DNA from 4 places in the Marinobacter sp. MA genome. Region 4 is predicted to be linked to each of the others. Evidence: predicted binding sites of a transcription regulator. Region 4 holds the regulator's gene; each other region holds the start of a gene.
The links. The regulator FliA, encoded in region 4, starts transcription of late flagellar genes. The targets are predictions, from matches to a motif close to CTAAAGTTTNNNNNNNNNNNGCCGNTAA.
Positions count from the first base shown of each region.

Region 1 (7,508 bases), 1.4 Mb from region 4:
GAATTCCGCAAGCAGGAGGGTGGTCCTGCAGAAGGCAAGCCGATAGAGCTTCAGGTGAGCAGCCGGGAGGCGAACAGCCTCAATGGCTACGTGGACGAAATCAAAGATCGAATGCGCGAACTCGGTGGCTTCGTGGATATTGAAGACGACCGGAGCCTGCCCGGTATCGAGTGGCGACTGCAGGTAGACCGGGAAGCCGCTGCTCGGTTTGGCACCGATGTCCTGGGTATCGGAAGTGCCGTGCGCCTGGTTACCAACGGATTGAAACTGGCGACCTATCGCCCGGAAGACGTGCGGGACGAAGTGGACATTGTGGTGCGCGTGCCCAACAACTGGCGGGAACTGGACCACCTGCAACGCCAGACCATCCATACCTCACGGGGCCAGGTGCCGCTTTCAGAATTCGTGGATCTTCGCCCGGGTGACAAGACCAACAGTATTGTCCGGGTGGATGGCCAGCGGACCGTGACGATCAAATCTGATCTGGCACCGGGCCGTCGTGTGGACGAGCTGCTGCGGGCCCTGCAGGCGGAGATGCCAGAACCACCCGAGGGTGTTTCGGTGAAGTTTGCCGGCGAGAACGAGGATCAGCAACAGGCCTCCAACTTCCTGGCGACCGCCTTCCTGGTGGCTATAGGGTTGATGCTGTTGATACTGGTGACACAGTTCAATTCGATGTACCAGACCTTCCTGATTCTGTCGGCGATCGTACTGTCGACGGCGGGCGTGCTGTTGGGCCTGCTGTTCACGGGCCAGTCGTTTGGCATTGTGATGGTGGGAATGGGCACGATTGCACTGGCGGGCATCGTAGTAAACAACAACATCATTCTGATCGATACCTATAACCAGATGCGCAAGGACGGCATGGAGGCCTATGAGGCCGCCCTGGAAACCGGTTGCCTGCGTCTACGGCCGGTTCTGCTTACCGCGATCACCACCGTGCTGGGGCTCATGCCCATGGTTCTGGGCGTCAACGTGGATTTGATTACGCCGTCCCTCGGTCTTGGCGCGCCTTCTACCCAGTGGTGGACCCAGCTTTCCAGTGCCATCGCCGGCGGACTGGCATTTGCAACGGTGCTGACGCTGTTGCTCACGCCGTCGTTGCTGGTATTGGGCAACCGGGCTGGCCAGGCTTTCGGGAGGCTGACCAGCCGGTTTCGCAGCGCCTAGTGCCTGATTCGGTTCGCCAACTTCCGGGCTTTGGTGGCCATGGCCTCAAGTTCAGGAACGGTACGCAGGTTGTTTTCTGCGGCCTGGTGCATGGCTTCTGACGTTTCGGCTACATCTGTGACATTGCGGTTAATGTCTTCACAGACGCTGGTCTGCTCTTCGGCTGCCGTGGCTACCTGGGTTGTCGCATCATTGATGCTGCCCATCCGCCGGTTGATTTCCCCCAGGGTGGCGCGCACGGCTTCCACCGCCTCGCTGCTTTCCTGAGCGACAACGCCTGACGCCTGCATGAACTCGGTGGCGTCTCTCGAAGCGCCACTGATGGCGCCAATGATCTGGTCTATCTCGACAGTCGCTTCCTGGGTTTTCGCCGCCAGATTGCGCACCTCATCGGCAACCACGGCAAAGCCACGACCGGCGTCGCCTGCCCGGGCCGCTTCGATGGCGGCGTTCAGCGCCAGCAGGTTGGTCTGGTCCGCAATCTCCCGGATAACCTGCATGACGTCGCCCACTTTTTTACCATCGCTGGCGAGCTGATTGACGGTTTCGGCGGAGCTTCGAATCTGATCCGTAAGCCGCCGCATGCTGTCTACTGCCGTATTGATCTGCGAGTCGGCAGTGGCGGTTTCGCCAGATGTCTGACTGACTTCGGTAGCCACGGAAGCCGCGTGACTGGCGACATCTTCGGCCGTCGCCGACATCTCGTTCATGGCCGTGGCGATCTGCTCAATGCGCTGGTGGGCCAGGTCGGACTGGCTGACAACACTGTCGGCGTTCTTGCGGATTAACTCTCCGGTCTCGTTCAGTTGCCTGGCGTTCTCGCTCAGCTGATTTCCGGTATCGCTGAGGAAACGGTGCAGGCTTCGTGCGGCATCGGCCAGTTGTCCCAATTCGTCGGCGCGTTGCATGGTGACCGGATCGGAAAGGTCACCGTCTCCCAGACGAGCAATCTGTGACGTAAGCCTCTGGGCTGGACGAACCACGCCCGACAGCAGGATCAGAATCAGGGCGATGGTGCCCAGAACGATCGCGGCGATCAACAGACCTGCAACCAGCCAGCTACGTTCTGTAACTACGGTGTTGAGGGTATCGGCCCTTACAAGGCTATCTTCCCGGACCGCGGCTGCGGCATCGACGATCAGTCTGGCGGGTTCCCGGTCAATTCCTTGTACCGCCGCATCGCCCGCGTTCGGATCGAATCCGGACCGGGTGAATGCTTCAAACCCCTGACGGTAGGCTCTTCCCATCGTCTGGTGTGCCCGTTTGAAATCAGACATCAGAGCTTTTGCTTCGGGCTCCTGGATGCGGGGAATAAGCTTATCAAGCTGGCTCTGGATAGACGCCTCGCGCTCCTGGAATCGGCCCCAGTATTTATCCAGTTGATCAGGGTCTGACCCGCGGATCAGGACGTTTTTCCATTCCTGGACCTGGGTCTTGAACTCTGACAGCACGTCCTGGGCTTCCAGGGCATTGACCATCCTGGTGCCCACGAGTTCGTTGAAGTCGTCTTTGACTTTCAGGGAGAAATTCAGGTAAATCACCGCCACGGCGGCGACAATCAGGTTTGCCGTAAGGACGACAAGAAGGACCCGGTTGAGAATGCTCTTGGAATACCAGTTCATTGATACTTACCGATCAGGATGTAGGTGACAGACCATTTGTCGTGGCAGTTTCTAGTATATGTTTATTGAAATGTCGGCATCGCAACTAAAACCATGAGACTTTATATCAATTTGTTTATGAACTTTTTATGACAGGCTTCTGATGGCGAATCCGCTGAGTGTTCTTTATCGGGATGAGTATCTTCTGATTGTCCACAAGCCAGCTGGCTTGTTGGTGCATCGAAGCCCCATCGACAGACACGAAACCGAGTTTGCCCTGCAATATGCCAGGGCGCTCAATGATGGCGAGCATGTCTACCCGGTACACCGACTGGACCGGCCCACCTCGGGCATCCTGGTGTTTGCCAGGGACAGCGACACCGCTCGCACGCTGGGTATGGCAATGATGGCCGGGGATGTGGCGAAAACCTATCTGGCCATGGTGCGTGGCTGGCCGCCGGAGCGAGGGGAGATTGATTATCCCCTGAGGGAAGAGCCAGAAGATCGGCGGCTGAAAGGGATCGAACAGCCGGTCCGCAATGCGCTTACCCATTACCGCACCCTGGCGACCACCGAGATACCGGTGGAAATCGAGAAATACCCGACCAGTCGCTACGCCGTGGTCGAATTGTCCCCGAAAACAGGCCGGAAGCATCAGTTGCGAAGGCACATGAAGCATATCAACCACCCTATGATTGGCGACGCCAATCACGGCCGGGGCCGACACAACCGTTATTTTGCCGAGCGTTTCGGTGAGGGGCGTCTGATGCTGGCCGCGACGAAGATGGCTTTTCGCCATCCTGTTTCGGGTGAACCCCTGACGATCAGTGCCGCGCCTGAGGCGAGCTTCCTTGAGGTGTTATCAATATTTCCCGGGTTTGATGTGCAAAATCACCTGGAACAGTAGCGGCTGATGAAGTCTGAATAGGGCAGCGGTTTGCTGTAACGGTAGCCCTGGAGGTAGTCGCAGCCTTTCTCGAACAACCAGGCTTCATGGGCTTCGCTTTCTACCCCTTCGGCGACCACCGAAAGCCCGAGCCCCCTGGCCAACCCGATGATCGACAGGGTGATTGCGCAATCGTTGTCGTCATCAGGGAGGTTGTTGATAAACGATCGGTCGATCTTGATGCGGGAGAAGGGCAGGGTTTTTAGCCGCGACAGCGATGAATAACCGGTGCCGAAATCATCAATGGCAAGCTCCGCGCCCGCCTCTACCAGCTGCTCCAGAATCCGACCTATCCCACTGAAATCGCCCTGGATCGAATCCTCGGTCACTTCAAACTGAAGGGCACTGACTGGCATATCCTGGTTCTTGCAGATTTCTCTCACCAACTCCGGTAATTCCTGCACCAGCACCTGCTCGGCGGAGAGATTGACGGATATGGTGGGTAAGGGAGTGTTCTGGTCTTTCGCCTGACGCCAGTGGGCGCAGACGTTCTTGAGTACACAGGCGCCGAGTTCGTACATCAGCCCGGCACTGCGCGCTACGTCGAGAAACTCGATCGGTGACAGCCAGCCCCGCTGTGGATGCTTCCAGCGAACCAGCGCCTCGGCACTTTCCAGCTGTGTTCCCGTGCGGTCCATGATTGGCTGGTAGAATACATCGAGGCCGTTGGTTTTGAGCGTTTCCCGCAATTCGCTTTCCAGCGCAAATCGGGAGCGTGCTGTCATCTGGATTTCCGAGTCGAACAGCGTGGATCGGTCCCGGCCCTGCCTTTTGGCATGATACATCGCCGCTTCAGCGCCGCGGAGAAGTTCCTCGGGTTCACGACAGTCGCCCGGGAAGTGACAGATACCCACGCTGGCACTCACGTTCAGGTCCTGGTCGGACACCCGGATTGGCTGGCGGATCCGGGTCTGGATCTCCTGGGTGACTTCATCAAGAAACCCGGGCAGGGTGTAGTTGCGGATGACGAGAGCAAATTCGTCGCCACCAATTCGGGCCAAGAAGTCCTTACCCGCCAACTGGATGTCTTTCAGGCGCATACCGATGTCGGCGATCACCTGATCGCCCGCCTGGGGGCCCAGTCCATCGTTAATGGTTTTCAAACGGTCGACATCTATCCAGAGCAGCGCCAGGCTGCCGGTACCCCGACGTTTGATCTTGCGCACCAGGTGGCTCAACCGGTCGCGCAGCGAATCTATGTTGGCGAGGCCGGTGAGAGAATCGTACCGGCTGACGTAATCGAGGGCGCGCTTGGACCTCAGCCACGCTTCGTGGGTGTTCATGAGGCTTATGGTGTCAGCAATGGCAGCGACCAGCGATATATCCGGGACCGACCATTCCCGGGGGGTGTCCGATTCCAGGCAGACAACACCGCTGAGCTGTTCGCCATCGAAAATCGGCGCGTCCAGCATGGAATGGATGTTCTGAACAGTCAGATAATCCTGGTCGAATGAACGGGTGCGGATATCGTTGCGGGCATCATCCACTGCAATGACCCGTTCTTCTGTAATGGCTTGGAAGTATTCGGGATGGTCCGAGCGGTAAAGGTTGAATTCGGCGCCATTCTGCGCCAGGCAACAGTTGCTGTCGGGCTGCTCCTGGTCGTGCAGCCATTCGCAGGTGATGCGGTCCCGTTCTGGAGGAAACAGCCATACACTTGCCCGTTTTACACCCAGCAAGCGGGTGCACAGCTCCATGAGGGCTGCCAGCTTCCGGGGCCGGGGCATTTCGATAAACCTGATGTTATGGCTCAGTTCCATCAGTGACCTGTGATGGGTCACCAGGACTTCACTGTCACGCATGGCAGGGCTCAATATTGTGTGCCTTTACTGGAAATACGAACGGTCCTCGGTGTCGGTTCGGCCCAGAGGTCAGGTTGTTTCTGAGCTTCCTAAAGAATATGGCAGCTGTTGTTATGGGTGTCCACTTTTACAGGGTATCGGCCAGAGAGTCCCTGGCGTTACGGTCTTCGTTGGTTAAATCTTGCTGTTTGAGCTCGTAGAGCTGTGGCCACGGATGGTTAGCCTCCAGCGTGTAGGCGATATCAAGAAGCGTAGATTCGCCCCCATGACGGCCCATGAATTGAACGGATACCGGCAGATGATCGGGGGTTCGCCCCGCGGGTATGGAGATTGCCGGTGCGCCCGTGGCGTTGGCCAGTGGGGTGAAGCTGACATACTGGCGCAGCCGCTCGAACAGGGTATCGAAAGGTACGTCGGGGCTCAGGTGACCAAGGGTGGGCGTTGTGTGGCCGAGCACCGGCGTGAGCACGGCATCGAAACCTGCCATGGCATGGGCGTAGTCGTGCCAGGAGCGCCTGAGCCGCCAGAGTGCGGCGGGCAGGCGCCAGAACTGTCGTCTGAACATTCTGTCCAGCCCGTTGGTTAGCCCATCCGTTCTGCGTTTGTCGAAGTCCGGGTGAAGTATTTTCCGGCCGTTGGTCCTCACACCGAAAGCAAGCAGGGCCCAGTAGAGAGCAAAATCTTCAGAAAAGGCGCTGTGCACGGGTACGGGGACAGGTTCAATCCGGTGCCCGAGCCTTTCCAGTCTGAGAGCGGTTTCTTTGACGGTCTGGCGAGTGATGTTGTCGGTTTTATGGCCATTGATGGAGTCCAGCACCAGGCCTATCCTCAGGGGCCGACCTGAAGGCCCTTGAATGTTACCCACTGCTGGCAGCTTCGGGTTCCGGTAATAGCTTTGTGCCTGGTCGAGAAAATTGGCCGTATCCCGCACCGAACGGGTCACCACGCCTTCGCTGATTATGTTGATGGGCAGGGAAGCGGCCGCCTCGTTATCGATCAATCGTCCTCGTGTGGGTTTGAGGCCGACCAGGCCGCAGCAAGCGGCCGGAATGCGGATGGAGCCTCCGCCGTCATTGGCATGGGCAATGGGCACCACGCCGGCGGCCACCAGGGCTGCTGAACCGCCGGATGACGCGCCAGATGAATAGGCGAGATTCCAGGGGTTTCTTGTGGCCGGACCGTGGGCAGGCTCGGTAGAGGCGTTGAAGCCGAATTCGGGCAGCGTGCTTTTGCCAAGGCACAGGAAACCCTGGGCAAGCAGTTGTCGGGCAAATGGGCTGGTATCGGAAGCCAGTATTTCAGGCACGGCCAGAGAGCCCTGGCGTGTGGCCAGTCCTGTCACGTTGGTGTTGTCTTTGATAAAGGTCGGAACGCCCCGGAACAAGCTCTGGGCACCCGCCTTGCCCTCTGCGTCGCATCTTGAGGCGGTTTGGAGTGCCTCGTCGTAGTTCGCCAAAGCCACGCCATGGATCAGCGGGTCGGCTGCCTGGGCCCGGGCGATGGCAGCGCGGGTGAGTTCCGTGACCGAAATCTCCCGGTTGCGGATTCTCTCTGCCAAAGTTGTTGCGTCATCGCGCCCCATCACGTCGTTGCAGAATGTATGGCAAGACTGAGGGATTTCGGGGGCACTCATAACAGAATTCTCCGGCAAATGACTTATCCACTCTACTGCATTTAAAAACGTGATGATATGTCATTTTAGGAAGGGTTGGCCCCAGAGTGCCCTGACTCCCACCCCAAACCCTTTTCACAGACGCCTACAGATAATAAGCTGTCGGCCTTAACCCGTTGTAAGCGATCCTGATGGAAGTTATTGAACCCCTCGTACGCCACTTTCTTGGCATTTTCTTTCTGATGATCGGTCTGCAGTTTGCTGGCCGGAGCCTCGGCTTGTATCAGCGTATGCACTTTTCGCACATTAACTATGGTGAGCGAGGGACTGCGCCCTGGTGGCATCGACAGATTTTCAATATCTTTCGTGCGCTCATT
Region 1 covers NZ_CP103058.1:1,396,363-1,403,870, forward strand. The annotation lists gene NUW46_RS06600 (efflux RND transporter permease subunit) at 1-1,170, shown strand, start outside; gene NUW46_RS06605 (methyl-accepting chemotaxis protein) at 1,167-2,792, opposite strand; gene NUW46_RS06610 (pseudouridine synthase) at 2,935-3,678, shown strand; gene NUW46_RS06615 (EAL domain-containing protein) at 3,663-5,519, opposite strand; gene NUW46_RS06620 (amidase) at 5,647-7,152, opposite strand; gene NUW46_RS06625 (methyltransferase family protein) at 7,323-7,508, shown strand, end outside.
Region 1: a site for FliA is predicted at 2,863-2,890, ahead of NUW46_RS06605 (methyl-accepting chemotaxis protein). Genes of this name have one in related genera too.

Region 2 (7,508 bases), 1.1 Mb from region 4:
TGGTGATCGGCGCCCGGAAACTGGAGCGTCTGAAGGAAGTGACCGCGGAGCTGGAGTCTCGCGGAGCGAGCGTGCACGCCTATCCGTGCGATTTCTCCGACATGGACGCGTGCGATGAGTTTGTGAAGACCGTTCTGGATAACCACGGCCACGTGGATGTGCTGGTCAACAATGCCGGGCGTTCCATTCGCCGGTCACTGGACCTGTCGTTCGATCGATTCCACGATTTCGAGCGCACCATGCAGCTGAACTACTTCGGTTCCGTGCGCCTGATCATGGGCTTTGCGCCGAAGATGCTGGAGAACCGCCGAGGGCACGTAGTGAACATCTCGTCTATCGGGGTGTTGACCAACGCGCCCCGATTCTCGGCCTACGTGGCGTCCAAGTCTGCCCTGGATGCATTCAGCCGTTGCGCTGCTGCGGAGTGGTCAGATCGCAACGTGACCTTCACCACCATCAACATGCCGTTGGTGAAGACCCCGATGATTGCGCCGACCAAGATCTACGATTCTGTGCCTACCCTGACGCCGGATGAGGCCGCAGGCATGGTCGCTGACGCGATTGTTTATCGACCGAAACGCATCGCGACTCGTCTCGGGATTTTTGCCCAGGTGCTGCATGCCCTGGCACCCAAGATGGGCGAGATTGTCATGAACACCGGTTACCGGATGTTCCCGGATTCACCTGCCGCCGCCGGCAGTCGATCCGGCGAGAAGCCGAAGGTGTCCACAGAGCAGGTGGCTTTCGCCGCCATCATGCGGGGCATCTACTGGTAACGTGGTAGCGCCTGAATCGAGTGGGAGGGGAGTTACTTCCCCTCCCATTTCGATTGGTTAAACAAGATTCGCCTCTTTTTTGAGTTGTTCTGGGCTAAAGAAAACCTGCCGATAGCCGATGGTTAACATAAGAACAATATAAAAGAAGGGCTATTGATGACTCTCAAGAAACGTCTTTTGCTGACCTTGCTGCTGGTTGGCCTGCTTCCCGTCATTGCCATCTCGTTTTTTAACGCCGAAATTGCCCGACAGAGCCTGACGGAACAGGCGTTGCAACAACTCTCTATTGCGGCTACCAACAAGCAGCATAGTGTTGAAGATTATCTCAGCACTATTGCCCGGCAGCTGAAAGCCATGGCCAATAATCGCGGGACCCGAACGGCGGCCCAGGGGTTTGGTTTGGCATTTCAGAATTACGAAAAACTGGTACAAGAGGAGCAGTCGACCTTACGAGAAAACGTCGAGGCTTATTATCAGCAGAATTTCTTGCCACCCTTACAGCAAAATGGTGGTGCTAAGGGACGTTCAGCCTCGGATTTTGTTGCATCCCTCAGCAAAAACAGCCTGGCTCTGCAGATGGGTTACATCGTGGACAACCCAAATCCTGTGGGGCAGAAAGACGAATTGGTATCGGCCGACGTCCATATCGCGCAGTTTTATAACACCCTTCACAAACAGTGGCACACCTCGTTCAAGGAGTTTCAGGAGGCGTTCGGCTACTACGATATTTATCTCATTGATGCCGATACAGGCCATGTTATCTATTCCGTAGCCAAAGAGGTTGATTTTGCTACCTCCCTGAAAGACGGTCCCTACGCGGATTCCGGCCTTGCGGCAGCTTATCGTCAGGCGCTGTCTGACGGACAGGATACTGCTCCGACTTTTGTTGATTTTACTCGGTATGTACCGTCCTACGGTGCGCCCGCCGGATTTGTGGCAACCCCCATATATTCCGAAAAGGATGAGCGGCTGGCCGTGCTGGCCTTCCAGTTCCCCATCGACAGCCTGAACAACATCATGATGGAGCGAGATGGCATGGGCGAAACCGGGGATGCCTATCTGGTGGGCCCGGATAACCTGATGCGGTCAGACTCATACCTGGATCCGGAAAACCGCAGCGTTGTCGCTTCCTTTGCCGACCCGGAGAATGGGCGCATAAGTTCGACATCGGTGGATGAAGCTCTGGCTGGGAATTCCGGTGAAGGCGTGGTTACGTCCTACCGGGGCGAACCAGTGTTTTCCGCCCACAGGCCAGTTGCTGTAGGCGGGTTGAACTGGGCGCTGGTGGCGGAGATCAGCGAAGACGAGGCCTTGGCGCCCGTGCGTGAAATGTGGATGCTGGCCGCGATAGCCATTGCTATTGTGATCCTGGCTGTAGTGGCCGTGGCGGTCTGGACCGCAGTGCGGATCATGAAACCCCTCGGCAGAGACCCGGCCGAATTGCAGGCACTGGCGGAGCAGGTGGCTGCGGGTAATCTGGTCATTGATTCGTCCGAAAGTGACAGGGCAACGGGTGTTTACGGCTCCATGCTCAAAATGGTGTCGGACCTGAAAGAAGTGATCTTCAGGGTCGAGGAGGCTTCCCAGCGCCAGGCCAGTGCATCTGAACAATTGTCGGGTACTTCCTCACATACTCTGGAGAGTGTGAATCAGCAGGCAGAGCAGACTGAGCAGGTGGCGTCGGCCATTGAGGAAATGTCCTCCGCCATCAACGAGGTGTCCCAGAACACCGCGGAATCGGCAGCCAGCGCCAAGCGCACTCATGAGGCGGTGAGCCGCAGCGCAGCCGAGGTGGAATCCTCCGCTGATGACACCCGTGCCATGGCCAGGGAACTGGAGGAAGCAGAGGCCGGCATAGAGGACTTGCGAAAGAATATGGAATCCATCACCAGGGTTCTGGATTCGATAAAGTCAATTGCCGACCAGACCAATTTGCTGGCTCTGAATGCCGCCATTGAAGCGGCCCGGGCCGGTGAACAGGGCCGGGGCTTCGCGGTGGTTGCGGATGAAGTGCGCAGCCTGGCCCAGAATAGCCAGAAGGCGACCGAGGAGATCAGTAGTTCCATCGAAACTCTGGTTAATTCGTCGGAGCGTGCTTCACAGGTGGTTACGCGCTGCAGCGTCCAGGCCAGCGGTATTTCCGAGCGGGCAGGAGCCGTTGTATTGCAACTTCGCGAGGCAGTGGACGAGGTCACCCGGATGTCCGGTATGGCCGAGCAGATTGCGACTGCCTCCGAAGAGCAATCAGCCACAGCCGAAGAAGTAACGCGCAACGTATCTACAATTGCAGAAAAGTCCGTTGAGACCAAACAGGCCATGGCCCAGATATCAGAAGCCAGTGGTGACCTGGCCGAGTTGTCTCATCAGCTCAAGGATTCGCTGTCCCGGTTTAAAGTCAGCTGAGTACCAGAAGGCGTTGAAATCTTAGGCCATGCTTGGCACACAAATAAAAACCCGCTACGGCGGGTTTTTCTAATGGCGGTTACTCGGTCTCTTCGGGGATCACCGGAGGTGGAAAGCCGCCCAGCTCTTTCCATCGATTCACAATGCCGCAGAACAGGTCCGCAGTCTTTTCCGCATCATAGGCTGCGGAGTGGGCTTCCTTATTGCTGAACGGAATGCCCGCGATCTTACAAGCCTGGGCCAGAACCGTATGGCCGTACGCCAGGCCGGCCAGAGTGGCGGTATCGAAAGTGGAAAAGGGATGAAATGGATTGCGCCGGATATCTGCTCGCAGTGCGGCCGCAAAGATGAAATTGTGGTCAAAAGTGGCGTTATGTCCCACCAGAACGGCCCGCTTGCAGTCGTGGTTTTTCACTGCCTTGCGAATCGGGCTGAAGATTTCACTGAGACCTTCCCGCTCGGGAACCGCTTCACGCTCTGGATTCCACGGATCGATGCCGGTGAAATCCAGGGCGGATTGCTCCAGATTGGCGCCTTCAAAGGGATCAATCTGTTGTACGTGGGTCTCCGCTCGCCGCACCCAGCCGTCGTCGTCCATGGTCAGTATTACCGCCGCCACCTCCAGCAGGGCATCCCGCTCGGGATTGAATCCTGCGGTTTCCACGTCGACGACAACGGGTAGAAATCCGCGGAAGCGGCGGGACATGGGATGCGGTGGTTTGTTTTCGTCAGTCACTCAAGCTCCGGTCTTGGCCGTGTGTGAGAAGGAATAGATCAGGTTTACGCCAGTCGCCAGTGAACGGTTTCACCGGCCTTCAGGGGCACGATGGTTCCGTCAGCCAATGGCAGCTCCGCCGGCATGGTCCAGGGTTCGCGAACCAGGGTAATGGTATCGGTGTTGCGCGGCAGGCCGTAGAAGTCAGGGCCGTTGAAGCTGGCGAATGCCTCAAGCTTGTCCAGAATGCCAAGCTCTTCAAAAATATCCGCATACAGGCCGATGGCGCCATAGGCTGAGTAACAGCCAGCACAGCCGCAGGCAGCCTCCTTGCGATCCTTGGCATGGGGAGCAGAATCCGTGCCCAGGAAAAAGCGTTTGTCGCCGCTGGCTACTGCGTCCCGCAACGCCTTCTGATGGCGGTTGCGCTTCAGAATTGGCAGGCAATAAAGGTGCGGTCGAATGCCGCCGACCAGCATATGGTTGCGGTTATACATCAAATGCTGGGGCGTCAGCGTCGCGGCAAGGTTGTCGCCGGTGTGCTGCTGGACAAACTCGGCGGAATCGGCCGTCGTAATATGTTCCAGCACAACCTTGAGATTCGGGAAAGCCTCCAGGGTGGGGGCCAGGACCCGCTCGAGAAACACCTTTTCACGGTCAAAGATATCGATATCGGCGTCGGTTACTTCACCATGAACCAGAAGAAGCATGCCGCAGTCTGCCATTGCCTCCAGCACGGGATAGATGTTCCGTATATCCTTCACTCCGGAGTCGGAGTTCGTTGTCGCGCCCGCCGGGTAAAGCTTGGCGGCCACAACACCGACGGCTTTGGCCTCGCGGATGGTTTCCGGTGTCATGCTCTCGGTCAGGTACAGGGTCATCAACGGCTCGAAGGCGGTGCCTTTGGCAGCCGCGAGAATCCTCTCCCGATAGGCTGTGGCATCAGCGGCGGTTGTGACCGGTGGCACCAGGTTAGGCATGATGATGGCGCGGCCGAAGCAGGCCGCCGTGGCCGGTACCACGTCGCTAAGAATGTCACCATCCCGAACGTGAAGGTGCCAGTCGTCGGGCCGGGTAAGAGTAAGCTTTTCTGTCATGGCAGTTGTCCGCAATACCTTATGCGAGGCGTGCTGTGGGGCCCTGGAGGATAGAGCCCCGAAAAATTTGGCGAATTATACCAGAAGGCGCCGGCGATTGTTTTCCGGCCGGAGCTAAAGAAAGGCAGGCGCGGGCCGTTAAGCAATCAGGATCTGTTAACTACCGGACACTGATGGCACGTACTATGGGATTCCGCCTCGGAAAACGTCTCAATACACTGCTCGCTTGCAGTCTTCCTGTGCTGCTTTTGCCGGCTGCCGGGCAGGCTGCCAGCTATGGTGCCGGTATCGAGAATAGCCAGTGGTATCTTGCCGAATCGGTATTCGAGTGTCGCCTGGTGCACGAGGTTCCCGGTTACGGTCGGGCCGTGTTCAATCATCGCGCGGGTGAAAGTCTGAGCTTTTTCCTGGAGTCTGATTCGACACCGATGCGACCGGGGCGTGGGAGTCTCGTGGTGGAGGCACCGGCCTGGCGTCCGGGTGTGGCGACGAAGCCCCTGGGCACGGTCAATGTGTCGGATGATCGCCGCCAGGTCTCCCTGGACACACGCCAGGCCTTTGTTGTTGCCCACGGCCTGCTGGAGGGTATGCGCCCCACGGTTACCCGGGAATCCTGGTTTGATGGTCGTCCGGTGCGGGTGCAGGTGTCCAATATCAATTTTGCTGGTGAATACCAGCGCTATCAGCGCTGCACGTCGAATCTCTTGCCGGTGAACTTTGATCAGATTCAGCGTTCAAGGGTGCCCTTTGCCAGTGGCAGCACTCAACTGTCTGACGCCGACAGGCAGTTGCTGGACAACATCGTGCGCTACGTGAATGCCGACACCACGGTTGAGAGAATTTTCGTGGATGGCCACAGTGACAGCATTGGCAGTCGTATCGACAACCGCGCGCTTTCCGAAGATCGTGCCAACGTGGTGGCCGACTACCTCAAGGCGAGCGGTATTGATGAAAACATGATTACCGTTCGGGCCCACGGTGACCAATACCCGGTATCCAACCGGCCGGCGGATAACCGCCGCACCAATATCCGCTTGCAGAGGGCAGGTGATCGCCCGGAGCTTCAGCAGGCCAACGGGTATGGCGGTGAGCCCCGGGGATAATCGCTTTCAGTAAACCGAGTTCAATACTTCCAGATGGGCGTTTACGCTTTCTGCCAGGGCCCTCAGGTGGTATCCGCCCTCCAGCGTTGAAATGATGCGGTCGTTGCTGTGCTCACGTGCAACAGACACGATCATTTCCGTCAACCAGCGGTAGTCGTCGGTATCCAGATTCAGTTCCGCCATCGGGTCAAGTCTATGGGCATCAAAACCCGCGGAAATCAGAATGAGTTGCGGTTTGAAGTCGTTCAGCCGCTTCAGCCAACCTGCCTCCACCTGTTTCCGATACTCTTCAGACGAACAGTTCGCTGCAATCGGAATGTTGACGATGTTGTCGGCCTGGCGGTGCACATGGGAGTGCGGGTAGAACGGGTGCTGGAAGCTGGAGCACATCAGGATTCGCTCGTCACCACCGACAATGTCCACGGTTCCGTTGCCCTGGTGCACATCGAAATCAATGATCGCGACCCGTTCAAGGTGATGGAAGGTGAGAGCGCGCATGGCGGCCAGGGCGACGTTATTGTAGAAGCAGAAGCCCATGGATTTTGCTCGCTCGGCATGATGGCCGGGCGGGCGCGCGCAAACAAAGGCGTTGGTTACCTGGCTACTCATAACCATATCCACGGCCTGGATGTTGGCGCCAGCGGCAAGGCGGGCTGCCCGCAAAGTGTCCGGCATCATGGCCGTATCCGGATCGGTAAACACGCGGCCCCTTGTGGGTTGCATCAGATCGAGTTGATGAAGGTACTTTTCGGGATGCACCGTCAATAACTGGTCCCGGGTGATCTCTTCCGGCCTCACCCAGTCGAGCTTCTGATCAAGACCGGTATCAGCCAGGTAGCTGATGATCGCCGCCAGACGCTCAGGGCTTTCCGGATGTTCCGGCCCCATGTTGTGTTTCATGAAGTCATCGTGGGAAAAGAATGCCGTGGTCATACGTCTCGAACTGCCTTCGATGTGCTTATATTTTCTTCAAGCTTATCAGGGAAAACTGCCTGATGCCGTGTTTCTTTGGTCTTATAGGGGCGATAGCCATTTCACATCGGGGAATCAGGGCCTAAGATAAGGGTTACACTCATAAGTAACCTGTTTTATTACATTTATTCGCCAACGGCCTGCCGGCCACTCACATAGGAGAGTCAGCTTGAGCACCCGGTATCTGGAGAGCCTTTTCAATCCCGCGTCCATTGCGGTGATCGGTGCGTCGGAGCGGGCAGACAATCTTGGCGGCATGGTATTGCGGAACCTGATGGGGGGCGGTTATCCGGGGCGCCTGCTGGTGGTCAACCAGAACGATTACGACAACGTGCACGGTGTGCCCTGCGTCAAAAAAGTCTCCAAAATGGACTTTTCCCCGGACCTGGCCATCATCTGCACGCCGCCGGATACCGTGGCCAAGACCATCAAGCGGCTCGGG
Region 2 covers NZ_CP103058.1:1,642,609-1,650,116, forward strand. The annotation lists gene NUW46_RS07715 (SDR family oxidoreductase) at 1-776, shown strand, start outside; gene NUW46_RS07720 (methyl-accepting chemotaxis protein) at 933-3,179, shown strand; gene rnt (ribonuclease T) at 3,259-3,915, opposite strand; gene pyrC (dihydroorotase) at 3,960-4,991, opposite strand; gene NUW46_RS07735 (flagellar protein MotY) at 5,177-6,094, shown strand; gene NUW46_RS07740 (histone deacetylase family protein) at 6,101-7,027, opposite strand; gene NUW46_RS07745 (GNAT family N-acetyltransferase) at 7,236-7,508, shown strand, end outside.
Region 2: a site for FliA is predicted at 5,106-5,133, ahead of NUW46_RS07735 (flagellar protein MotY). Genes of this name have one in related genera too.

Region 3 (7,508 bases), 1.9 Mb from region 4:
GCAAGGTGCGAATCTCCCTGGCACATAGTGGGCATTGTCCGTCGTAAAACAGGGTGTCATAACGGGGCTCCATCAAGTCCTCCAAGGGTCAGAATCTGTTTCCGGGCGTCCGCTTTGCGCTCTTCGAGGGTTTCCATAATCCCGTCGAGGGCGGCGGGTAAGACCTCCGGGGCCGCCTTGCGGAACTGGTCAAGCAGTTCGATCTGAACATGTAGATCCTGGAAGCGGCCATACAGCTTTTGGCGTGCTTTCATCGTTTTCAGCTCGGACTTCCAGGTTTTCGAGTCCAGCTCCATCAGGTAACGGATTCGCTTGAGTTGCTTGCGAAGCCGATGAATATCCTCATCCGGAGAGGTATGCATCAGCTCAGCGGTCAATTTGTTGAACCCTTTTATACGGCTCTCCACCGCCTTTCGGATGTCTTTTGCCTTTAGCGTCTCCGCCAACTTCTGGAACTTTCGGGACTCAATGAGGTTCAGCCAGTGCTCCATGCTGTCGTGATAGCGCTTGCTCTGCAGGCGCTTGACCAGTTTTTTGTGGCGGTTGGCGGCTTCCTGTTCGAACCAGATCTGCAGGGCTGCCCGGACTTCCGAATTGTCGCCACACAATTCAGGCAAGTCCTGGAGAAAAACATGCAGATCGCGTAACGGTCCCGTCGCACGGGCATGACGTTTCAGGGTTTTAACCGCTTTTGCCAGCGTCTTGTCACCTGTCACTTCCTGCACCGATTCGGCAATGGCCCGGCTGCGCCGAATCGCAATCCGGTATTGGTGCAGGAATTCGTCGTCCAGGCCCAGGATAACGCCACGCTCCAGTTGCCTTAGCCGATCATGTTGGTGGTGAAGGGCCTTGGGGATGTCCCTTGCCGGGTCGTCTCCCTCGGTTCTGGCTTTCTTTTTAAGTTTCCGTTCGAAGTGGGCATAGCTGTAATCCTGTGGCGTCATCAGAGCCACCAGCTTGCCCTTGCCCCGGTCTAGCTGGTGCCAATGTTTGATCGGGAGGCGGATGTGAATGAAGCTGGCGGTAGGTAGCTGTTCGGGAGGATGTTTCAGCAGCCACTGGGCCAGTTCCAGCAAGGCAGGATTGTGACCTACAAGCGTGATTCCGGAATCAGCGTCGCGATGTTCCAGCCAGGCGAGCAGACGCCGGTAGTCAAAGGTGTACAGCTCGGCAAGATGCTGGCAGCGCTCGCGAGCAGCCATCTCAGGCACTGCCCCCTCAAGTGTGGCGATGGCGCGGGTGGCATCACTGGTGAAGATCTCGCCCTGGAACGCGCCCGCTGCTTCCAGAGCCTTGCCCAGAGGTACCAGTTGACTCTCGCCCCGGGCGTTCAGTGGCCGCTCCCGGTCACAGAGCGTTTCATCGGCCCAGCTGGATTTGGCATGGCGTACCAGAAACAGGTGCTTCATTGGCCTACCTTCGTAGTGGTCCTTTAGTCTGACGCTTGCTCAAGACATTTACGTTACTGCCGTTACTCTACGTGTCTGAAAACATTGGCGGAAGGTCCGTTTATCCGTAGCGCTGAACACGCGCAGAGAGAGTCAGTGAAATCTCTTTTAACAAACTGGAACAGATCACCTGAGTTGGTCTGTGGATAATCCGCATCAATAGCAAGTTCCCGGGAGTTTGAAAGCATGAATGTTCTGAGCCGGTTAAAAATCCGAAGCCGCTTACTTATCGCCGTACTGGTGCCTGTACTGATAACGGCGGCAACCCTCGCTTGGATCACCGCCAATCAGATTCAGGCGAACGGAGAAGCCGAGCTCAAACGCCTGGAGACCAGTCTTCTCGAAGCACGCAAGACCGGGCTGCAGAACCTGATTGATGCTGCTGAGGCAGTAGTGTTGGAGGCCAAGAACGACCCTTCAATGACAGAAGCGGAGGCGAAGGAGGCGGCTGCCGCGCGTCTGCGTTCTATCCGTTTTGACGAAACCAATTATGTATTCGCCTACACCCGGGATGTTTTCAACCTGGCGTATGCTCCAGATCCTTCGAAAGAAGGCCCCACGTCAAACCCGGTTGTCAGGAAACTGGTTGGCAATCTTTTCGACGCGGCCCGCGGTGAGGGCTTCTATGGCTATGACTGGATGAACCCGGCCTCTGGCAATGAAGAACCCAAGATGTCCTACTCCACGATCATCCCGGACTGGGACTGGATGATCGGTGCTGGCGTCTACATTACCGACATTGATCGCCAGGTAGCAGCAGCTCGCGAAAAAATTGAAGCCGGTATGGCCGAGACCCTGGGCTTTATCCTGCTGGTGACAGTGCTGGTGGTTGTGATTGCCCTGGTAATCGGCATCTTCGTGGGTCGTAGCGTGACCCGGCCACTGAAGAGCGTCAGCAACATGATGCAGGAAATCGCCGACGGTGAGGGTGACCTGCGCCAGCGCCTGCCGGACGAGGGTAATGACGAACTGGCCGAGCTGGGCCGGCGTTTCAACGCCTTCGTGATCAAGATCCAGGACACCATGCGCGAGGTGGGCGCGACGACGGACCAGGTGGCTTCCGCAGCGGAGGAACTGAGCCGGGTCGCAAACGAGACCCGGGCTTCGGTTCAGGAGCAGGGGTCCGAGACGGATCAGATTGCCTCAGCCATCAACGAAATGGCCGCCACCATCCAGCAGATTTCCGGTAATGCCAATGAAGTTGAAAGTTCGGCCTCGGACGCCGATCGCATGGCCCGGGAAGGCGGCGAAACCATCAGCAGTGCTCAGGGCGCCGTGAACAAGCTGTCCGAAGAGATCGAAGATACCGCCCGGAGCATCAATGCTCTGGCGGAAAAATCCGATGAAATCCAGCAGGTGCTCGACGTCATTCATGCTGTGACCGAGCAGACCAACCTGCTGGCCCTGAACGCCGCCATCGAGGCTGCACGGGCTGGTGAGCATGGCCGTGGTTTCTCGGTGGTTGCCGATGAAGTTCGCCAGCTGGCAAAACGCAGCGCCGAGTCCGCTGATCAGATTCGAACCATGATTGACGGATTTGTTACCGAATCCAAGGCATCGGTTGAGCGGATGAACAAATCACGCAACCGGTCAACGGAAACGGTCGAAAGGATCAACCATGCGACCAGCGCGTTGCGAACCATCGAAGCGTCGGTCGGCAAGATTCATGACCAGGTGACCCAGATCGCCACGGCTTCAGAGCAGCAGAGCCAGGTTGCCGAAGAAATCAACCAGAACGTGGTTCGTATTGTCGATGCTGCACAGCGCAGTGATACCGGCGTAACCCAGACCAACGAAGCCAGCCACGAACTGGCGCGCCTGGGTGAGAGCCTTCGGGATCTGGTTGGGCAATTCAAGGTCTGATCAGCGGGTGTCGGTCGCGTTGATGAGCTCGCGCAACCTTCGGGAGCGTTTGGCTCGGGCGAGGACCGTGGCCGTCAGGTAGTCGGAGTCGAAGGGCTTCAGGATGTAGTCGTCGCCCCCGAGCGCAACACTGAGGGTTTTCTCGTCCTGATGGGTCTGTGACGTCAGGAAGAGGATCGGAGTGGCATCGAATTCCCGGTCCTCCCTCAGGATGGCAGCGAGCTCCGTCCCGGAGACGTCCGGCATGACAATATCCAGGATGATGACATCGGGCCTGATATCCCTCGCAACCGCCAATGCCTCCAGGGGTTCCTCGCAGGCATGTACCTCAAGCCCAACCTGTTCCAGCTGTATTTTTGCGGCCTGCAGGGCGGTTTGATCATCATCCACCATCAGTACGCGGTAGGTTGTCGTGTTCTTGCGCTCGGCAAATTCATGGGCGAGGGCCATGAGTCGGTCTTTGGTGACCGGTTTGACCAGATAGCGCGAGGCGCCTGCCCGGAGTGCTGAAAGCCTGGCGGGCATTTCGTCATGGATGGAAAGAAAGATAACCGCCGGCATTCTCCCCAGCCGGTTTCGAAGCTGTCGGATGATGTCCGGCCCCGCGCCCATGTCCTTGCCAAAGGCGACGTCCATAATAATCATGTCCGGCCGGGGGAGTGTCTCAAAGGCGTCCAGATACACCGATGAAGACAGGAAGACTTCCGCATCAAATCCTGCCTCAACAAGCCAGGTAAGCATTTCCTGAGCCACCAGTTCGTCGTCGTCCACGATGTGGATTTTCCGTGAGCCAAGCCTGGTGGGTTCGGAGCTTTCCTCTGCTGGCTTCATGTCGCAATCGCGCATGGTTTTGAGCAGCGCAACCATCATCTCTTTTTTGGCAACGGAATCCAGAGGATTTGTGTGCCAGTTCTCGGCAAGAGACAGCAATTGCCTTGCTGCTGTCGAAACACACTCAAGACCGAGAGAACCGGAAGTGCCAGCGAGTTTGTGGGCCTCCTGGTATAACAGTCCGAGTGAGGCGTTCAGGTTGTCCAGCCCGGTTGCTTCATTGGGGGCGGTTGGTATTGCGTCGATGAGCGCCTCCAGACGTTCAAACGTCTCGGGCATCTTTCCCACGTAGGCGGCCCTGAGGGCCTCCAACTGCGCTCGATGTTTGGAGAGTTCCTTATCTGGCATGGACTGTAACCCGGATCCCTGGAATTACGGCAATCAGTTGTTTTCAACATAGCCAATAAACGCCCGGATGAACAGATTTTGGCCTTTTTTAAACTCACAGGTTACTATCTCCGAGGCATCAAAAATCACAACATAACAATGAAATAGAGGTTCAACGACAATGACCCACCTGCTGAAAGCAACGGTAGCGTCGGCGCTGCTTCTCGCAAGCAGCATCGGCCTCGCCGAGGAAAACTATACTCTGCGCCTTGCGCAAACCTGGGGGCCCAACTCTCCGGTACTGGGAGAGACGGTTCAGCATATGGCGGACATGGCTGAAACCATGTCGGATGGCCGCTTGCAGATCCGCATAGATCCGTCCAACAAGCACAAGGCGCCGTTCGGCATTTTTGATCTGGTGCGCAACGGCCAGTACGACATGGGGCACACCGCGTCCTACTACTACAAGGGCACTATCCCCAATGCCATGTACTTCACCACCATCCCGTTCGGGCTGATTGCACCTGAAATGTATGCCTGGTTCTACCATGGCGAGGGCATGGAACTGATGCAGAAGGTCTACGAGCCGTACGGCATGCTGTCTTTCCCGGGCGGTAATACCGGTAACCAGATGGGTGGCTGGTTCCGCGAGGAAATCAACTCGCTGGAAGACCTGAAGGGTCTGAAGATGCGCACCCCCGGTTTTGCCGGCGAAGTCATGTCCGAGCTGGGGGTTGCCGTGACCAACCTGCCGCCGGGTGAGCTCTATACCGCACTTGAGCGTGGCACCGTGGATGCCGTTGAATGGGTCGGTCCTGCCCTGGATTTCCAGATGGGCTTCCATCAGATCGCCAAGTACTACTATTCGGGTTGGCAGGAGCCGGGCGCGGAAGTCCAGTTCCTGATCAACAAGAAGACCTGGGAAGAACTGCCAAAGGATCTTCAGGAGATCCTGCGTGTGGCCATGCGCACCGCTGCCTATGACATGTACATCCAGAGCACCCACCAGAGTGGCGTGGCCTGGGATCGCATGAAGGAAGACTACCCGGATGTGACCCACAAGGTGTTCCCGCCGGAAGTCATTGATGCCCTGCGCAGCACCACCAACCGGCTGCTGGCCGAAGCTGCAGAGAATGATCCGCTGGCGAAGGAAATCATCGAGTCCCAGCGCGACTACCTGAAGCAGGTTCGTCAGTGGACCAACATTTCGGACAAGGCCTACCTGAACAGTGTGGCTGAGGACTGAAGCCTGACAATACCTGAGAGCCAGCCCAAGGGCTTGAGGGCTTTGTCAGTCAAAGGGGCGCCGGGGCTGTAATACCCCAGCGCCCCTTTTTGTTTGCGTCGGTTTCTGGAAAAATAGGCCGCTCATTCTTTGGGCAGCGCCGATGAAACAGACACTGCTATCCCTGAGCAATCTTTCCAAGCAATTCGGTGGCAAAACGGTGCTCGACGGTCTGGATCTTGAGATCTACGACGGCGAGTTCATTACCCTGCTGGGCCCTTCCGGGTGCGGAAAAACCACCCTGCTGCGGCTGATGGCCGGTTTCGAAAATCCCGATGAGGGCAGCATCACCCTGGCGGGACAAGATCTCACCCACACTGCCCCGGAAAACCGTCCGCTCAATACCGTATTCCAGCATTACGCGCTGTTTCCCCACATGTCGGTGTTCGACAACGTGGCCTATGGCCTGAAGATGGAAAAGCGCCCGAAGGACGAGATTCGCCAGCGAGTCGATGAAGCGCTGGCCATGGTCCAGTTGCAGGATTTTGCCCGCCGCAAGCCGCATCAGTTGTCCGGCGGCCAGCAGCAGCGGGTGGCCATCGCCCGGGCGGTGGTCAAGCGGCCGAGGCTGCTACTGCTCGATGAACCGCTCTCGGCCCTGGATTACAAGCTTCGCCGTACCATGCAGGTGGAGCTGAAGCGTCTGCAACGGGAGCTGGGCATCACCTTCGTATTCGTGACCCACGATCAGGAAGAGGCCCTGTCGATGTCGGATAGGGTGGTGGTCCTCAAGGATGGCCTGGTGCAGCAGCTCGGCACTCCGCGGGAGGTTTACGAGCGGCCAGCCAACCTCTTTACCGCCCGGTTTGTGGGGGAAACCAATTTTTTCCCCGGCACGGTCGAGTCGGTTCACGATGGCTCTATTACCGTGGATGTCTTTGGCCTCAAACGAACCCTGCGGCGACCGGACTTCGCGTTAAGCGAAGGCCAGCCCCTGAACGTGCTGCTGCGGCCTGAGGACATCCGGGTGCTGGATCCGGCCGATGAGCAGGGTGTCGCGGGCAAGATTGTCGAGCGTAACTACAAAGGCAGCACGCTGGATTCTGTCATTCATCTGGACGATGGCACCGAGGTATTGGCCAGCGAATTCTTTGATGAGGACGATCCCGCCTTCGATTACCGCCTGGGCGAGCCGGTCAAGGTCAGTTGGGTGGATGGCTGGGAATGGCTGCTGCCCGGAGAAACCGCAACGGAAGAGGAACTTGCGGCCGATGCATAACGTTATGCAGCAGCCGTTCAAAACCGCCGTCCTGATCCTGGTCTGGGGTTGGCTCCTGTTTCTGGTGCTGGCACCGAATCTCCTGGTGGTGGGCGCCAGTGTCATGACCCGGGATCCGGCAACCTTTCTGTCGCTGCCTCTGAATCTGGACGCCTATCGCCAGCTGTTTGACCCGCTGTATCTGGAGGTTTTTCTCCATTCCCTGTACATGGCGGCGATGACCACCCTGGTGTGCCTGCTGATCGGTTATCCGTTTGCCTGGGCGCTCTCCAAGGTGGGCAAGCAGCGCCAGCTGATATTAATCTTCCTGCTGATCGTGCCCTTCTGGACCAACTCCCTGGTGCGTACCTACGCCCTGAAGCTGATCCTGGCCACCAACGGCCTGCTGAACAGCGCCCTGATGTCGATTGGTTTGATTGATGAGCCCCTGCAGCTGCTTTATACCGAGGGCGCGGTGATCATTGGCCTGGTGTACCTGCTGCTTCCGTTCATGATCCTGCCGCTGTATTCGGTGTTCGAAGACCTGAAGCAGGAG
Region 3 covers NZ_CP103058.1:392,419-399,926, forward strand. The annotation lists gene NUW46_RS01715 (thiol-disulfide oxidoreductase DCC family protein) at 1-73, opposite strand, end outside; gene NUW46_RS01720 (CHAD domain-containing protein) at 57-1,409, opposite strand; gene NUW46_RS01725 (methyl-accepting chemotaxis protein) at 1,635-3,311, shown strand; gene NUW46_RS01730 (response regulator) at 3,312-4,490, opposite strand; gene NUW46_RS01735 (TRAP transporter substrate-binding protein) at 4,651-5,715, shown strand; gene potA (spermidine/putrescine ABC transporter ATP-binding protein PotA) at 5,858-6,973, shown strand; gene potB (spermidine/putrescine ABC transporter permease PotB) at 6,966-7,508, shown strand, end outside.
Region 3: a site for FliA is predicted at 1,448-1,475, ahead of NUW46_RS01725 (methyl-accepting chemotaxis protein). Genes of this name have one in related genera too.

Region 4 (7,508 bases):
AACTGGCCATTGAGTTGCCCTATCTTGGTTTTGACCACATCCATGCCGACGCCACGACCGGAGACGTCCGAGATCTGCTCCTTCGTGGAAAAACCGGCTGCGAAAATCAGGTTAAAGCACTCGGAATCGGTCAGACGATCCGCGGCATCCTGATCGTAAATCCCCTTCTCGACGGCCTTGCGACGGAGCACTTCCGGATCCATACCGGCGCCATCATCCTCGATGAACAGCAGGATATGATCCCCCTCCTGTTCGGCAGACAGGGTTACCGTACCCTGGCGTGGCTTACCTGCTTTCTCGCGCACTTCCGGGGCTTCGATCCCGTGATCGACCGAGTTTCGCACCAGGTGAACCAGCGGATCAGACAGCGCTTCGACCAGATTCTTGTCCAGATCGGTGTCTTCACCGTGCATCACCAGGTTGACCTCTTTCTTGAGGTTCCGGGCCAGGTCACGCACAACCCGGGGGAACCGGCCGAACACCTTCTTGATCGGCTGCATACGGGTCTGCATGACGGCAGACTGGAGGTCGGTGGTGACCACATCCAGGTTGGACACGGCTTTGTGCATGTGTTCGTCTTCGCTTTCCGCGCCCAGACGCTGCAAGCGGTTACGCACCAGCACCAGTTCACCCACCATGTTCATGATGTCGTCGAGACGCTTGGTGTCAACACGCACCGTTGTTTCAGCCGAGGGCGCGTGTTCGCGGGCGGGCATCGCAGGGGTGGCAGCGCCTTTGGTCTCCGGCTTCCCGGGCTTCGGTGCCTCTGCTTTTGGCTTGGCTGGCTCTTTGGGCGCTGAGGGCTCTTTCGGCGCTGACGGCTCTTTCGGCGCTGAAGGCTCCTTCGCACCCGCGGGCTTTTTCGGAGTGGAGGACTCTCCGCCGGCAGTCGGGCTTCCACCCTTGCCATGGAGATCGTCCAGCAGTTTTTCGAATTCGTCGTCGGTGATCAGATCGTCGCTGCCACCGCCTTCTGCCTTGGCCGCCGGCTTTTCTTCTTTGCTGACAGCATCGTCCTCGCCCGCAGGTGCGCCGGCAAACTGCCCTTTTCCGTGCAGCTGGTCGAGCAGCGCCTCGAACTCGTCGTCGGTTATCTCGTCATCTCCGGAACCCTCCCGGTCACCGGAAGACGCTCCGGAGTCTGAAGCCGGTGCCTGTTCTTCGCTCTTTTCGTCCTGCAAGGCATCCAGAAGCCGTTCGAATTCGTCGTCGGTGATGTCGCCGCCATCCTCCGACGGTTCATTCTCTTCGTGTTCCGGCTGAGGGTCGGCGACAGGCGCTCCCTCACCCTCTGGCAGGGCCAGGGCATCGAGGCGGGCAATCAGTTCGTCCGGAGCCGGTGTTGGTTCCTCGTGATTGCGAACCTCTTCAAACATGGCATTAACGTTATCCAGGGCCTCCAGAACCACGTCCATCAGTTCGGAGTCCACCTTACGCTTGTGATTGCGCAGGGTATCGAAAACGTTCTCGGCGGAGTGGCAGCAATTTACCAGCGCTTCAAGCTGAAGGAAGCCCGCGCCGCCTTTAACGGTGTGAAAGCCACGGAAAATGGCGTTGAGCAGATCACTGTCGTCAGGATGTTGCTCAAGATCTACCAACTGCTCTGACAGCTTTTCGAGAATTTCACCGGCTTCTACCAGGAAGTCCTGCAAAATCTCTTCATCAGCATCAAACGCCATGCGTTACCCTCTTTGTTCAGAAACCGAGACTGGACAACAGGTCGTCAACGTCATCCTGTCCCGAAACTACATCTTCACGCTCATCGGCCTTGATCTGGGCCCGGTCTGACTTCCCTCTCAATCGCAGAGCTGCTCCTCATCACCAGGGCGGTGCTTAAGGGCGGTGTCAAATCCCTGATAATCCTGAGCAAGCAGAATTTCCGAAAGATTGTTGTACATGGTGTCAGCGTCGCTGGCTGTGCTGACAAAAAAGCGATCAATACGGCCGTACAGTTCCCGGAACTCCGCCGGCTGCATCTCCCGACGACGCAGACGTTGCCATTCGTCCCGCAAGGAGGCCGCTTCTTCACGAAACGCGTTGGCCACCGGCATGGTTTCCTCAACCAGGTCCATGGTGCGGTTGGCCGCTTCGCCGGTCATCTGCACAACGTATTCGAGGCGATCGGAGGCGTCTGTCATCTTCGACAGCGCTTCCTGCTGTTCCGCGTTCCGGGGGTCAATCTGGAAGTTCCGGATGGCTTCGTGCAGGCTCCGGGTCAATCGCCCTACCTCGCGGTACAGACTTTGATCCCTGACCTCGCTGAGTTCATTGATCAGGGTCATGGCTTTGGCATAATCACCGGCATCAACACTCTCTGCCAGCTCTGCTGCCTGCCGCTGGAGCTTTTCGGTCACCTCCGGCTCAAGGCCCCGATGGTTCTTTTTGCTATCGCTCATGAGAGCCATCCGACCTCTGGTTACTGGATTCTTTCAAAGATTTTCTCAATCTTTTCCTTGAGCACAGCGGCAGTGAACGGTTTGACAACGTAGCCGTTCACGCCCGCCTGAGCCGCGGCAACAATCTGGTCGCGCTTCGCCTCAGCCGTTACCATCAATACCGGCAGGGTTTTCAGATTCTCGTCAGCCCGGACAGCCTTCAGAAGATCGAACCCGGACATGCCCGGCATGTTCCAGTCGGTGACCAGAAAGTCGTATTTGCCGCTCTTCAGCATCGGCAAGGCTGTGTTGCCATCGTCTGCTTCATCGGTGTTGGTGAAGCCCAGATCACGCAGCAGGTTTTTGATGATCCGTCGCATTGTGGAGAAATCATCCACAATGAGGATTTTCATGTTTTTGTCCAATGGGACCTCCAGTTAGTAACACCCGGAATTCGTTTGACCTTCGCGTTCAAAGTCTAGCAGGCCGCTGTTTAAACCGCTTATTGTCAGACCTTTGCTTCCGTTGTAAAGCATCGGTTACCAAAAACTACAGACTGCCCCTTCGCAGACACAGACTGAACGCAATCAGCTGTCCGGTTCCTGGCGCCAATCCGACAACCGCCCCCGAAGGCGCAAGGCAGCCTGGCTGTGAATCTGGCTGACCCTGCTCTCGCTGACGCCCAGCACGGCGCCTATTTCCTTGAGGTTCAGCTCTTCCTGGTAATAAAGGCTCAGAACCAGTTTTTCCCGCTCCGGCAGGTCTTCAATGGCCTCAGCCAGGCTCCGCCGGAAGGCATCGGAGGACAACCCCTCCAGAGGGTTATCCTGCGTCTCTGTCTGTTCTATCGGCAGCTCTCCGGATTCATTGAGCTCATCGAGGCTAAAAAGTCGGCCACTGTTGGAATCGGAAAGATAGGAATGATACTCCGCAAGCTCCATGCCCAGCTCCTCGGCCACTTCCTGATCCTGGGCTTCCCGGCCAAGCCGGTCTTCCACAGCCTTGATGGCCTGGGAAATGCGACGGGCGTTTCGATGCACGGAGCGGGGAACCCAGTCGCCCTTGCGGATTTCATCGACCATCGCCCCACGAATCCGGATACCGGCGTAGGTCTCGAAGGTGGCTCCTTTGGTGGAACTGTATCGCTGGGCAGCCTCAAGCAGGCCAATCATGCCGGCCTGCATAAGATCTTCAAGCTGAACGGAAGCCGGCAGGCGGGCCATCAAATGGAGGGCGATTTTCTTGACCAGCGGCGCGTGTTGCTCAACAAGCTGAGATGCTTTCTGCGCACCGGACTGGTTATAGATTCCGAGGTTTTTCGCCAATGTCATGTATCCGGTTTCTTGTTTGACTGGATCCGATTCAGACTTCGACGAGCCGCTCCACAAAGAATTCCAGATGTCCACGGGGTGAGGACGGCAACGGCCAGCTGTCTACCTTGTCGGCCAGAGACTTGATGGCCAGGGAGGCTTTCGCTCTGGGATAGGCATCCAGCACTGCCCTCTGTCTCTGGACTGCTTTCTTCACTGCCTCATCGTAGGGGACTATACCGACATATTGTAGTGCCACATCGAGGAAGCGCTCGGTGACCCGAGTCAGTTTTTCGAACAGATGCCGGCCTTCCTGCTCATTCCGCACCTGGTTGGCAAGAATGCGGAAACGATTGGTTCCATAATCCCGGTTCATCAGCTTGATCAGGGCGTAGGCATCGGTGATGGACGTGGGTTCGTCACACACAACCAACAGTAACTCCTGGGACGCCCTGAGAAAGCTGACCACCGATTCGGAGATACCGGCGGCGGTGTCGACGATCAGGACATCGATCTGATCCCCCAGCTCGCTGAACGCATTAATAAGCCCGGCATGCTCCATGGGACTGAGCTGGGTCATCCGCTGGGTACCTGACGAGGCAGGAACGATCTTTATGCCGCCGGGACCATTTACCAGAACGTCCTTGAGGTCACAGTCGCCTGCCAGAACATCCTGAAGGTTACGGTTGGCGGTGATGCCCAGCAATACGTCGATGTTGGCGAGCCCAAGATCGGCGTCGAGCAGCACCACTCTCCGGCCTTTCTGCGCCAGGGCAATTCCGAGGTTGACCGACACGTTACTCTTGCCGACTCCACCTTTACCGCCGGAAACTGCAATCACCTGTACCGGATGTGCTCTGCTCATACTGTTTTTTGTCTCTTGCCACGTTTCGCCGGTGCGTTTCCGACGCCTGCTGTCAATCTGTCCGGTCTCAGGCGTGCTCTTTCAGGCCCTCTGCGACCGCCTGCTGTTGCTGGAGTGTTTTAAGCCGATCCACGGCCAGCCGCACCAGCGGAACAGCTTCTGCGTGGTGCAGATCTTCAGGAATCTTCTGCCCGTCTGTGTAGTAGGCTACCGGCAGACCGGTTTCCATGACAAAACCGAGGGACTCACCCAATGTGAGGGCCTCATCGATCTTGGTCATCACACAGCCCGCAAGATTTGCCATCTTATAGCAATGCCAGACGGATTTCATGATGCGCGGCTGACTGGTTGCCGAGACGACCAGATGCGTTTTGACATTGTGATGGCTGCGAGCCAGTTCGGCCAGCTGTTCCTGATAACCTTTATCCGAACTTGTCAGCCCGGCAGTATCAATCAGAACCAGGTGACGGTCTGACAGCTCGTCCAGAATATCGTCCAGGCTGTGAGTCTCATCCACCACCCGAACCGGCACATTCAGGATACGACCGAACACGAACAACTGCTCGTGCGCCGCCACCCGGTATCGATCGGTGGTGACCAGAGCCAGGGAGTCGGAGCCATGCTTGAGCACATACCGCGCCGCCAGCTTTCCAATCGTGGTGGTCTTGCCGGAACCGGTAGGACCCACCAGCGCATAGGCGCCCCCCTCATCAAGCCACTCCATGCGAGAGGTCCGGACGCCGGTGCACAGCATTTTCAGGGACTGCTTCCAACCATCTTCCAGTCGCCCTGCCTTATGGCGACGGGAAATTGACCCTGCCAGCTCGCTGCCCAGGCCGAATTCCTGCAGGCGCTCGGCCAGCCTTTGCTGAACAGCCGTGTTTGTCGAAACCACAGAGTCCGGCTGCGAGCGACCACCCTGCATCATATCCCTGAGGGAGCTGATCTCGGCACGCATCTGTGCGAGTTCATCAGAATAGACATCCTTCGGCGCCTGGGGCTCAGCCACACTATCACCGAAATCGCCGCCGACCGTTTCCTGAACAGCAACAAACGACGGACCTGAGTAGCCGGCTCCCTGGGAGGCACGCTTTTCCCTGACTTCACGGATGCGGTCACGGGATCGGCTCAATTCATCCTCGAGACGACGATGCTGGTCAGCCTGCATTTCTGCCAGGCGGGATCCGTTGGTGGCTTCTTCGGCCTGGTTGCCCAGGCGCTGGCGCGCCATGTTTTCGTCATAGTCCAGCGCCGTCACGATTTCGACACCACCGTCGACCCGACGGTTGGAAAGAATCACGGCATCCGGCCCCATCTGTTCACTGACCTGTTTCAGCGCCTCTGCCATGGTCTGAGCAAAAAACCGTTTTACTTTCATGATGCCTCTTCCTCCACCGGCAACGCCGTGCCGGCGCTGTCCGCTCTGTCATCCGCGCCGTTACTGGCCAACGGACGCCACGATCGTAATCTGTTTGTTATCCGGAATTTCCTGGTACGAGAGCACGTGCAGTCGCTCTACCCCATAGCTGGCAAACTTCGCCAGGACCGGCCGCAGTGGCCCGGACACCAGCAGAATGGCCGGTTTGCCAAGCATTTCCTGGCGCTGGACGCTCTCCTGAAGCGATCGCTGGAGCTTCTCAACCATATTCGGCTCCAGAACCAGGCCAATGTCTTCCTGACCGCCGGATTGTTGACTCTGCTGAACAGACTTCAGCAATAACTGTTCCAAGTCCGGATCCAGGGTGATCACCGGTATCTCTGATTCGTTGCCGCAGATGCTCTGGACAATCATCCGGCGCAGGGACTGCCGGGCTACCGTGGTCAGCAGCTTGGGATCCTGACTCTTCGGATGAACATTCACGATGGCCTCGGCAATGGACCGCATATCCCGGATCGGCACTTCCTCCTTCAGCAGGTTCTGCAAGACCTTCAGGAGCAGGCTGATGGAAACGGTGGTGGGTACCAGCTCTTCGGCCAGCTTCGGAGAAATCTTCTCAAGCTGATCCAGCCACTTCTGGACTTCCTCGTGGCCCAGCAGTTCGTGGGCGTGTTTCTGCAACACCTGGTTCAGATGGGTGGCAACCACGGTACTGGCATCGACCACGGTATAACCAAGGGTCTGTGCCTGGTCTTTCTTATCGGGCTCGATCCAACAGGCATCAAGACCGAACGCCGGATCCTTTCCTTCAATCCCTTCAACCTTTCCAAATACCTGGCCGGGGTCGATGGCCAGCTCCCGGTCCGGGTGAATCTCCGCCTCGGCGATGGTTACGCCCATCAGGGTGATGCGATAGACGTTGGGCATCAGGTCCAGATTGTCGCGAATATGAACCGAAGGCATCAGGAAACCCAGATCCTGGGACAGTTTTTTGCGAACGCCCTTGATGCGACTGAGCAACTGACCGCCCTGGGATTTATCGACCAGCGGAATCAGCCGGTACCCGACTTCCAGACCGACGATATCGACGGTGGACACATCGTCCCAACCCAGCTCTTTGGTCTCTCCGGGTGCCGGCAGCTGACGTGCCTGATCGCCACCCGCGTCTCCGCCCGGCGGCAGATCCCGCCCCGCCGGTCGTGGTGCCGCGCCGCCAGCGCCCCTGGCCGGGAAGGCGCCCTCCTCGACAGTCTGCCTCTGGTGTTTCCAGATATACCAGGCAGCGCCGCCCGCCAGCGCACCCAGACCGAGGAAGGCCACGTGAGGCATGCCGGGAATCAGGCCGAGGATAATCAGGATTCCAGCGGCAATGGACAGTGCCTTCGGTGCACTGAACATCTGCTGCAGGATCTGGCCGCCCATGTCCTGGCTGGAAGTAACCCGCGTTACCATGATCGCCGCAGACGTGGACAGCAGCAGCGAGGGAATCTGTGCCACCAGGTCGTCACCAATGGTCAATAGCGCATAGCGCTCCATGGCCAGCCCGAAATCCAGGCCATGCTGGAGCATACCGATGGCGA
Region 4 covers NZ_CP103058.1:2,775,396-2,782,903, forward strand. The annotation lists gene NUW46_RS12840 (chemotaxis protein CheW) at 1-1,679, opposite strand, end outside; partial or broken gene NUW46_RS12845 (protein phosphatase CheZ) at 1,696-2,396, opposite strand; gene cheY (chemotaxis response regulator CheY) at 2,417-2,800, opposite strand; gene NUW46_RS12855 (RNA polymerase sigma factor FliA) at 2,963-3,706, opposite strand; gene NUW46_RS12860 (MinD/ParA family protein) at 3,738-4,550, opposite strand; gene flhF (flagellar biosynthesis protein FlhF) at 4,618-5,928, opposite strand; gene flhA (flagellar biosynthesis protein FlhA) at 5,989-7,508, opposite strand, start outside.